2 regions of the Cellulomonas sp. FA1 genome follow, and region 2 is predicted to be linked to the other one. Evidence: riboswitches for the same ligand, from Rfam matches in the RefSeq annotation. Region 2 holds a riboswitch; the other holds the start of a gene.
What was found. Region 2 has a riboswitch for S-adenosylmethionine ahead of GY42_RS09675 (LLM class flavin-dependent oxidoreductase). Riboswitches for the same ligand answer to the same signal wherever they lie in the genome.
Positions count from the first base shown of each region.

Region 1 (4,408 bases), 910 kb from region 2:
TCGTCGACCTGCACGATGCCGATGCCCGCGGCCTCGAGGTCCGCGATCTCGTCGCGCAGCGCGAGCGCCACCTGGTTCGCGGTGTCGCCGAGCGGCTGGTCGTCGCGCACGAACGACCACGCGAGGATCGTCACCGGGCCCGTGAGCATGCCCTTGACGGGCTTGTCGGTGAGCGACTGCGTGTACGTGGTCCACGCGACCGTGATGGGTGCGGGCCGCGACACGTCGCCCCACAGGATCGACGGGCGCGTGCAGCGCGAGCCGTACGACTGCACCCAGCCGTTCTGCGTGACCGCGAACCCGTCGAGGTTCTCGGCGAAGTACTGCACCATGTCGTTGCGCTCGGGCTCGCCGTGCACCAGCACGTCCAGGCCGATGCGCTCCTGCAGCTCGACGACCCGGCGGATCTCCGCCTTCATCTCGTCCTCGTACGCCGCCGCCGACAGCTCGCCCTTGCCGAACGCGGCGCGGGCCTTGCGGATCTCGGGCGTCTGCGGGAACGAGCCGATCGTCGTGGTCGGCAGCGCGGGCAGCCGCAGGCGCTCGGCCTGCGCGGCCTTGCGCGCCGCGAACGGGCCGCGGCGGAACTGGTCGTCGGTGAGCGCGGCGGCGCGCTCGCGCACCTCGGGCCGGACCACGCCGGGTGCCGTCGCGCGGCTGCGCACCGCGTCGGACGCCGCGAGCAGCTCGGTGCGCACGGCCTCACGGCCCTCGGTCAGGCCCGTCGCGAGCGTCGCGACCTCGCGGACCTTCTCGTCGGCGAACGCGAGCCACTGCACGAGCGTGCGGTCGAGCGCGGGCTCGTCGTCGAGCGTGTGCGGCACGTGGAACAGCGACGTCGACGTGCCGACCGCGACGGCGGCCGCACCGAGGCCCGCGAGCTGCTCGAGCACCGTGAGCCTCGCGTCGAGGTCCGCGCGCCAGATGTTGTGGCCGTCGACGACGCCGCCGACGAGCGTCTTGCCGGCCAGGCCGGGCACCGGGACCGTGGGCGCGTCGCCGCGCACGAGGTCGATCGCGAGACCCTCGACGTCGGTGGCCGCGAGCACGGGCAGCGCCGCGCCCAGGTCGCCGTAGGGCGCCGCGACGAGGACTGCGGGCCGCTCGGGTCGTGCGAGCTCGGTCGCGAGCGCGCGGTAGGCGCGGGTCGTGGCCTCGGCCAGCACCGCCGCGTCGACGCCGATCGAGTCGGAGACGAGCGCGGGCTCGTCGAGCTGCACCCACGTCGCGCCCGCGGCGGCGAGCTCGGTGAGCAGGCGCGCGTAGACCGGCAGCAGGTCGTCGAGCCTGTCGAGCGGGTGGAAGCCCGCGGGCGCGTCCTCGGTGGGCTTCGCGAGCGCGAGGAACGTCACGGGGCCGACGACGACGGGACGCGTGAGCACGCCGTCGGCGAGCGCCTCGGCGAACTCGGCGACCGGGCGGTCCGACGCGTAGCGGAACGCCGTGCCCGGGCCGATCTCGGGGACCAGGTAGTGGTAGTTCGTGTCGAACCACTTGGTCATCTCGAGCGGCAGGTCGTCGCCGCGGCCGCGCGCGACCGTCGAGTACCCGGCGAGGTCGAGGCGCCCGTCGGCGTCCTGCAGGTCGGCGAAGCGGGCGGGCACGGCGCCGACGAGCGCGGCCGTGTCGAGCACGTGGTCGTAGAACGAGAACGCGCTCGGGATCGCGGGGGCGTCGGTCGCGAGGCCGAGCTCGGCGAGGCGGGCGCGGGTGCGCCGGCGCAGGTCGGCGGCCACGGCCTCGACCTCGTCGGCCGTCCTGCGGCCGGCCCAGAACGCCTCGAGGGCCTTCTTGAGCTCGCGGCGCGGGCCGATGCGGGGGTAGCCGAGGACGGAGCCGGTGGGGAAGGCCGGGGTGGCCGGCGCGGCGGGCGTGGTGCTGGTCATGACAGGTTCCCTCGCGGAGTCGTCGAGGCGGCGCCGGTGGGCGCGGCCGTGGTCGTGGGTGCGGTGGTCGTGGGCGGGGCGGGGTCGGCGACGGTGGTGCGCCGTCCGCCGACGAGGTCGGCGCCGTCGAGCAGGTCGAGCGCCGCCTCGTGGGTGTTGAACGTGTAGACGTGCACGCCGGGCGCGCCGCCGTCCAGCACGCCGTTGACCAGGTCGACACCGGCGCGCGTGCCGCGCCGGTGGCGCTCCGCGGGGTCGTCGGTGCCGCCGAGCAGGTCGAGCAGGCGCTGCGGCACGGGCACGCCCGTCAGCTCCTGCACGCGCAGCAGGCGGGCCGGGTCGGTGGTGGGGATGATCCCCGGCACGATCGGGATGGTGACGCCGGCCTCGCGCGCCTCGGCGACGAGACCGAGGTAGGCCTCGGCGTCGAAGAAGACCTGCGAGATCGCGAAGTCGGCGCCCGCCTCCTGCTTGGCGAGCAGCGCCTGCACGTCCTGCGCGCGTGTGCCGCCGGTCGCGTGGTTGCCGCGCGGGAACGCCGCGACCGCCACGGACAGCGGGCGGACGCGGGCGCGCACCGCCTGCGACGCGGAGCGGCCGCACCGGCGGCCCTCGATCTCGCGGAGCAGCTCGACCAGCTCGGCGGCGGTGTGCACGCCGTCGGGGTGCGGACGCCAGTCCGGCTCGCCCGCGGGCGGGTCGCCGCGCAGCGCGAGGAACGAGCGCACGCCCTCGTCGAGGAACTCCTCGACGATCGTCGTGACCTCGTCGCGCGAGGTGCCCACGCAGGTCAGGTGCGCGATCGGGGTCAGCGACGTCTCGCGCAGCAGGCGCCGCACGAGCACGCGCGTGGTCTCGCGCGTGCGGCCCGACGCGCCGTAGGTCACGGACACGAAGTCGGGCTCGACGGTCTCGAGCTCGCGCACCGTGCGCCAGAGCCGCGGCGCGGCGTCGGGGTTCCGGGGCGGGAAGAGCTCGAAGGACACGGTGGGCCGGTCGAGGGCGCCCGCCTGCTCGGCGCGCCGGCCGGCGGCCCGGGCGGGCGGCGGGGCGGGTGCCTCGACCTCGGCCACGAGGGTCATCGGGTGCGGCCCGGGAGGCACGCGGTGCGTGCGCTCACGGGGCAGCACGGGCTGCACGAGGGGTCGGTCGCCAGGGCGCAGACGGTCATCGTCACTCCATCGTTCCTGGCGGAAGCACCCACACCCTCGCAGGGAGGGGGGTTGCTGCGGCGTCGCGGAGCCAGGTCTCTCAGCCGCTCTGGATGGTCGACGACGATGCTAGCGGCCATGCCCGGATGGCGGACAGCGCTTCTCGTTCAGTGAGACGACTTCGTTCGGTCGGCGGCCCTCCCGGCTCCGACGGGCCGGAGTGGGTCGGAACAGCTCGTCGCACGCCGACCGCCCGGGGCGACGCCGGGTGGACGGCAGGGGTCAGCGGCGGCGGCGGTGCAGCGAGGGCAGCGCCTCGCGTGCCGTGCGCTGGTGCGGCAGACCGAACCAGGACGTCGCCGGGGTCATCACGGGGACGTCGTGCAGGCCCTCGTGCACGGCCGCGAGCACCTGCGGGTCGGGCTCGCCCGCCGTCCACCACGCCTCGTGCGCGGCCTGCACGGGGTCGTGCTGCCCGTCCGGGTGCGCGTGGTGGGTCATGGGGGCGACCTTAGCGGCGGTGGGAAGGGCCCCGTCGGCCGCCGGACGCTTGTTCACCCCACGCGTCACCCCGCCGGAGCAGCGCGCGCGCCACCCGGGGGACGCGGGGTCACCCGGCCACCACGACGCACGCCGCGAGGTGGTCGTCGACCACGCCGCACGCCTGCATCGCGGCGTACGCGGTGGTCGGGCCGACGAACCGGAAGCCGAGCGACTTGAGCTCCTTGGCCAGCGCGGCCGACTCGGCGGTCCGCGCGGGCACGTCGGCGTAGCTGCGCGGGCGCTCGCGGGGCGCCGTGGGCGCGTGCGACCACAGCACCTCGTCGAGCGTGCGGCCGGAGTCGTGCAGCGCGAGCAGCGCGCGGGCGTTCGCGATCGTCGCGTCGACCTTCGCGCGGTTGCGCACGATCCCCGCGTCCGCCATGAGCCGCGCGACGTCGTCCTCGCCGAAGGTCGCCACGACCTCGGGGTCGAACCCGGCGAACGCCGTGCGGAACGCCGGCCGCTTGCGCAGGATCGTGATCCACGCGAGGCCCGACTGGAACGCCTCGAGCGAGATCCGCTCGTACAGCGCGTGCTCGTCGTGGACCGGGACGCCCCACTCGTCGTCGTGGTAGGCCGCGTACACCGGGTCGCCGGAGCCGAAGCACCGGAACGGCTCGTCCTGCGCCAGCGGTGCCGCGGGCGTCGCGTCGGGTGAGGGGGCCGTGGTCGTCATGGCACGAGTCTGGCCCGTCCCGCCGACACCCCGCGTGGCGGTTCACGCCGCCGTGCGTCGCCGCCCGCCGGGCGGGCCTGGGGTCGGCCCGGATCCGTCCGAGGTGCGTGCCCCGGGCAACCGGAGTAGGCAGGGCTGCATGAGCACACCGG
Region 1 is NZ_LBMY01000001.1:3,050,589-3,054,996, forward strand. It holds gene metE (5-methyltetrahydropteroyltriglutamate--homocysteine S-methyltransferase) at 1-1,886, opposite strand, end outside; gene GY42_RS13715 (methylenetetrahydrofolate reductase) at 1,883-2,968, opposite strand; SAM riboswitch class I at 3,051-3,157, opposite strand; gene GY42_RS13720 (hypothetical protein) at 3,320-3,538, opposite strand; gene GY42_RS13725 (DNA-3-methyladenine glycosylase I) at 3,648-4,256, opposite strand; gene GY42_RS18335 (hypothetical protein) at 4,396-4,408, shown strand, end outside.
Region 1: linked by a shared signal. The riboswitch ahead of GY42_RS13715 (methylenetetrahydrofolate reductase) and the one ahead of GY42_RS09675 (LLM class flavin-dependent oxidoreductase) in region 2 are both predicted to bind S-adenosylmethionine.

Region 2 (4,408 bases):
GTGCCGACGACGTCCGCGTGCGGGCCGTGGTGCGCGACGGGGCGCACGGCCCCGTCGCGCAGGAACCTGCCCGCGGCGGGGTCGGCGAGCACCGCGTCGTCGTCCCACGAGTCCCACAGCGCGCGCGCCGCGTCGACGACCTCGCGGGCCCGCTCGTAGCGCAGCGGGTACGGCAGGTACCCGCCGCGACGGAAGTTCGCGCCCGTGAACGCGTCGGGGCTGGTCACGAGGTTCCACGCGGCGCGTCCGCGCGACAGCACGTCGAGCGTCGCGAACTGCCGCGCGACCTCCCACGGCTCGTTGAAGGTCGTGCTGATGGTGCCCGCCAGGCCGAGGCGGTCGGTCACCGCGGCGAGGGCCGCGAGCACGGGCAGCGTGTCGGGTCGCCCGACGACGTCGAGGTCGTGGATGCGGCCCTTGTGCTCGCGCAGCCGCAGGCCCTCGGCGAGGAAGAAGAAGTCCAGGTGCGCGGCCTCGGCGCGCGTGGCGAGGTGCTCGAACGACGAGAAGTCGACCTGGCTGCCCGCCGTGGGGTCGCTCCAGACCGTCGTGCTGTTGACGCCCGGGAAGTGCACCCCGAGCCGGACCTGCTTGCGCGGACGCGTGGTCATGGCGGACCCCTCTCAGGCCGTCGCGGCGAGGACGTTGGCGGGGCGCGCGAGCCCGAGGGTGTCGCGCAGCGTCGTGCCCGGGTAGGAGGTGCGGAACAGACCCGCGTCCTGCAGCAGCGGCACCAGCCCGTCGACCACCGCGTCGAGGTCCGTGGGCAGCACCGCCGGCAGCAGGTGGAACCCGTCGACCACCTCGCGCCACGCGTCGAGCACGGCCGCGAGGTCCGCCGGCGTGCCGACGTGCGTGAGCGACGCCGGGCGCCACGGCTCGCCCGCCAGGTCGTCGAGGACCGCGAGCCGGGCCGCCGCCGACGACCGGTCGTCGGCCAGCAGCAGGGAGGTGTCGACGAGCACGCGCAGGTCGCGCGGGTCCCGCCCCGCCGCGACGGCCTGCTCGTGCAGGCGGTCGCGCTGCGCGCGGGCCGCGCTCACGTCGGTCGCGCGCAGCCGCACGACGTCGGCGTGGCGCGCCGCGAGCGCGAGCGTCGCGTCGGACGTGACCGGCACGACGACCGGCGGGCGACCCTGCGGCGGACGGGGCGTGATCGACGGCCCGGCGACCGAGAACCGCGGGCCCGCGTGGTCGACCCGGTGCAGCTTGTCGCGGTCGACGTAGCGGCCGGTCGCGACGTCACGGATCACGGCGTCGTCCTCCCACGAGTCCCACAGCAGCCCGACGACGTGCGCGACCTCGGCGGCCTCGTCGACCGCGTCGTCGTGGTCCTGCGGGTCCTTGCGCCCGAACGCCGCGGCCTGCGCGGGGCCCGTGGACCAGCCGACCTGCCACCCCGCGCGCCCGCGGCTGACGTGGTCGACCGTGGCGATCGCCTTGGAGACGTGGAACGGCTCGGTGTGCGTCGTGTCGGTGCGCGCGACCAGGCCGATGCCGGCGCTGCGCGGTGCGAGGTGCGCCGCGAGCAGCACCGCGTCGAGCCGGCCCTGCAGGCCACCGGCGGGTGCCTCCTGCAGCACGTGGTCGTCGTCGAGGACCGCGAGGTCGAGCAGGCCGCGCTGCGCGGTCGCCAGCAGCTCGGCGGTGCGGCGGGGGTCGAACCAGCCGTGCGCGGCGGCCGGGACGGTGCGCCACGCGGCGGGGTGGGCGCCGGCGTCGGTGAGGTCGACGCCGAGGTGCAGGGACGGGCGGGTGTCGGGCACGGATGCTCCAGGGGTGCGCGGGACCGCGCCCGCGTCGGTCGACGGGGCGTGCGGGTCCCCGGGGTGGGGAGGTGGGGGTTCCGAGGTGCGGCGAGGCGACGCCGCGGCGTCCGCGTGATGGGGGACGCGGCCGGTCCGCCGAGGGCACGACGGCTCACGTCCACGGCGGGCGCCGCGGGTGCGGTCACCGCCCCGGCGGGGTCGCCACCGGGTCAGCGGTGCCGGCGTCGAGCGCGGCGTGCGCGTCGCGACGGGGTCAGCGGTGCCGGTGTCGAGCACGACGGGCTCGTCGCCGACGACGCGGGCGGCGGCACGACGGCGCCGCGGGAGGTCGGGTCAGCGACAGTCGCGCAGGGCCCGGCACGGCGCCGGACAGGTCGCGTGCTCGCGCCGCGCGGCCGTCTGCCTGCTCACCTGTCGCTCCATGTCGGTCCGTCCCTCGCGGTCGTTGCGCACGGCGTGCGCCTGGTCCTCACCCGGGGCACCCCGCCGCGCGGGTGGGTTGCCGTCCGACCAGCCGGGGCTTCGCGTCGGAGCTCGTGACCTGTGTCGTCGACATAAAGCCGACTTGATTGATCGGAAATTTATGCCCGCCCACGGGCCGTGTCAACGCCCGCGGACACCGCGTCCACGATCCGGGACGCACGCAGGCCCGACACCCCTCCGGGCACGACGACGCCCGCCGCCGCGCACGGGGCGCGAGGGCGGGCGTCGGGGTCGAGCAGGCGCCGTCAGCCGAACAGGCGCGGCAGCGTCGCCTCCCACTCGGCACGGGCCTCCGCGAGCGGCAGCGTGAACAGCCCCCGCACCTCGACGGCGGCCGCGTGCGCGTGGTCCGCGTCGTCGACGGGCGTCCCGGCCCCCGGCGAGCACGCCTCGGCCGTCTCCCCCAGCCGCAGCGCGAGCACGCCGCGCGCGGTGCACAGGTCCTGCAGGCGCACCTCCTCCGAGCGCGGCACGGCGACGAGCACGCGCGCCTGCGACTCGGAGAACAGCGCCTCGAACGGCGTCACGCCGTCGCGCGCGCACAACGCGTCGAGGTCGACCTGCACGCCCACGCCGTAGCGCAGGCTCGACTCGACGAGCGCGAGCGCGAGCCCGCCCTCCGACAGGTCGTGCGCCGCGTCGACCAGGTCGTCGCGCGCCGCGGCGACGAGCACCTGCGCGAGGCGGCGCTCGGCGTCGAGGTCGACGCGCGGCGGCACGCCGCCCAGGTGCCCGTGCACGACGTCGGCCCACGCCGACCCGTCGAGCTCGGCGCGCGTCGTGCCCAGCAGGTAGACGGCCTGGCCCGGCTGCGTCCACCCCGAGGGCACGGCGTCCGCGACGTCGTCGAGCACGCCCAGCACGCCGACCACGGGCGTCGGGTGGATCGACGAGTCGATCTGCCCGGGCTCGCCCGTGCCGTTGTACAGCGACACGTTGCCGCCGGTCACCGGCACCTCGAGCGTCTGGCACGCGTCGGCCAGGCCGCGGATCGCCTCGACGAGCTGCCACATCGAGTCGGGGTGCTCGGGGCTGCCGAAGTTGAGGCAGTCGGTGACGGCCATGGGCCGCGCGCCGACCGTCGCGACGTTGCGGTACGCCTCGGCGAGCGCGAGCTGCGCGCCCGTGTACGGGTCGAGCTTGGCATAGCGCCCGTTCGCGTCGGTCGCGAGCGCGACGCCCAGGCCCGTCGTCTCGTCGACGCGCACGACGCCCGAGTCGTCGGGCTGCGCGAGCGCGGTGTTGCCCTGCACGAACCGGTCGTACTGGTCGGTGACCCACGCGGGCGACGCGAGGTTCGGCGACGCGAGCAGCCGCAGCAGCGTCGCGCGCAGCTCGTCGGCGGACTCCGGGCGCGCGTACCGCCGCGCGCCCTCGGGCGTGCTCACCGAGTCGGCGACGAGCCCGTCCTGCCACGCGGGGCGCGCGTACGGGCGGTCGTAGACCGGCCCCTCGTGCGCGACGGTCTTCGGGTCGACGTCGACGATGCGGTCGCCGTGGTGGTCGATGGTCAGGCGCCCGGTGCCCGTGACCTCGCCGATCACGGCCGTCTCGACGTCCCAGCGCGCGGTGATCGCGAGGAACTCGTCGAGCTTCTCGGGGCTGACGACCGCCATCATGCGCTCCTGCGACTCCGACATGAGGATCTCGCCGGCCGTCAGGGTGGGGTCACGCAGCAGCACGTTCTCGAGGTCGACGTGCATGCCGCCGTCACCGTTGGACGCGAGCTCGCTCGTCGCGCACGAGATGCCCGCGGCCCCCAGGTCCTGGATGCCCTCGACGACGCGCGCGGCGTACAGCTCGAGGCAGCACTCGATGAGCACCTTCTCCATGAACGGGTCGCCGACCTGCACCGACGGGCGCTTCGACGGCTTCTCGTCGTCGAACGTCTCGGACGCGAGGATCGACGCGCCGCCGATGCCGTCGCCGCCCGTGCGCGCGCCGAACAGCACGACCTTGTTGCCGACGCCCGAGGCGTTGGCCAGGTGGATGTCCTCGTGCCGGAGCACGCCCAGGCACAGCGCGTTGACCAGCGGGTTGCCCTGGTAGCAGGCGTCGAACACGAGCTCGCCGCCGATGTTCGGCAGGCCCAGGCTGTTGCCGTACCCGCCGACGCCCGACACGACGCCGTGCACGACGCGCGCGGTGTCGGGGTG
Region 2 is NZ_LBMY01000001.1:2,136,754-2,141,161, forward strand. It holds gene GY42_RS09670 (NtaA/DmoA family FMN-dependent monooxygenase) at 1-611, opposite strand, end outside; gene GY42_RS09675 (LLM class flavin-dependent oxidoreductase) at 624-1,766, opposite strand; SAM riboswitch class IV at 2,206-2,311, opposite strand; gene purL (phosphoribosylformylglycinamidine synthase subunit PurL) at 2,498-4,408, opposite strand, start outside.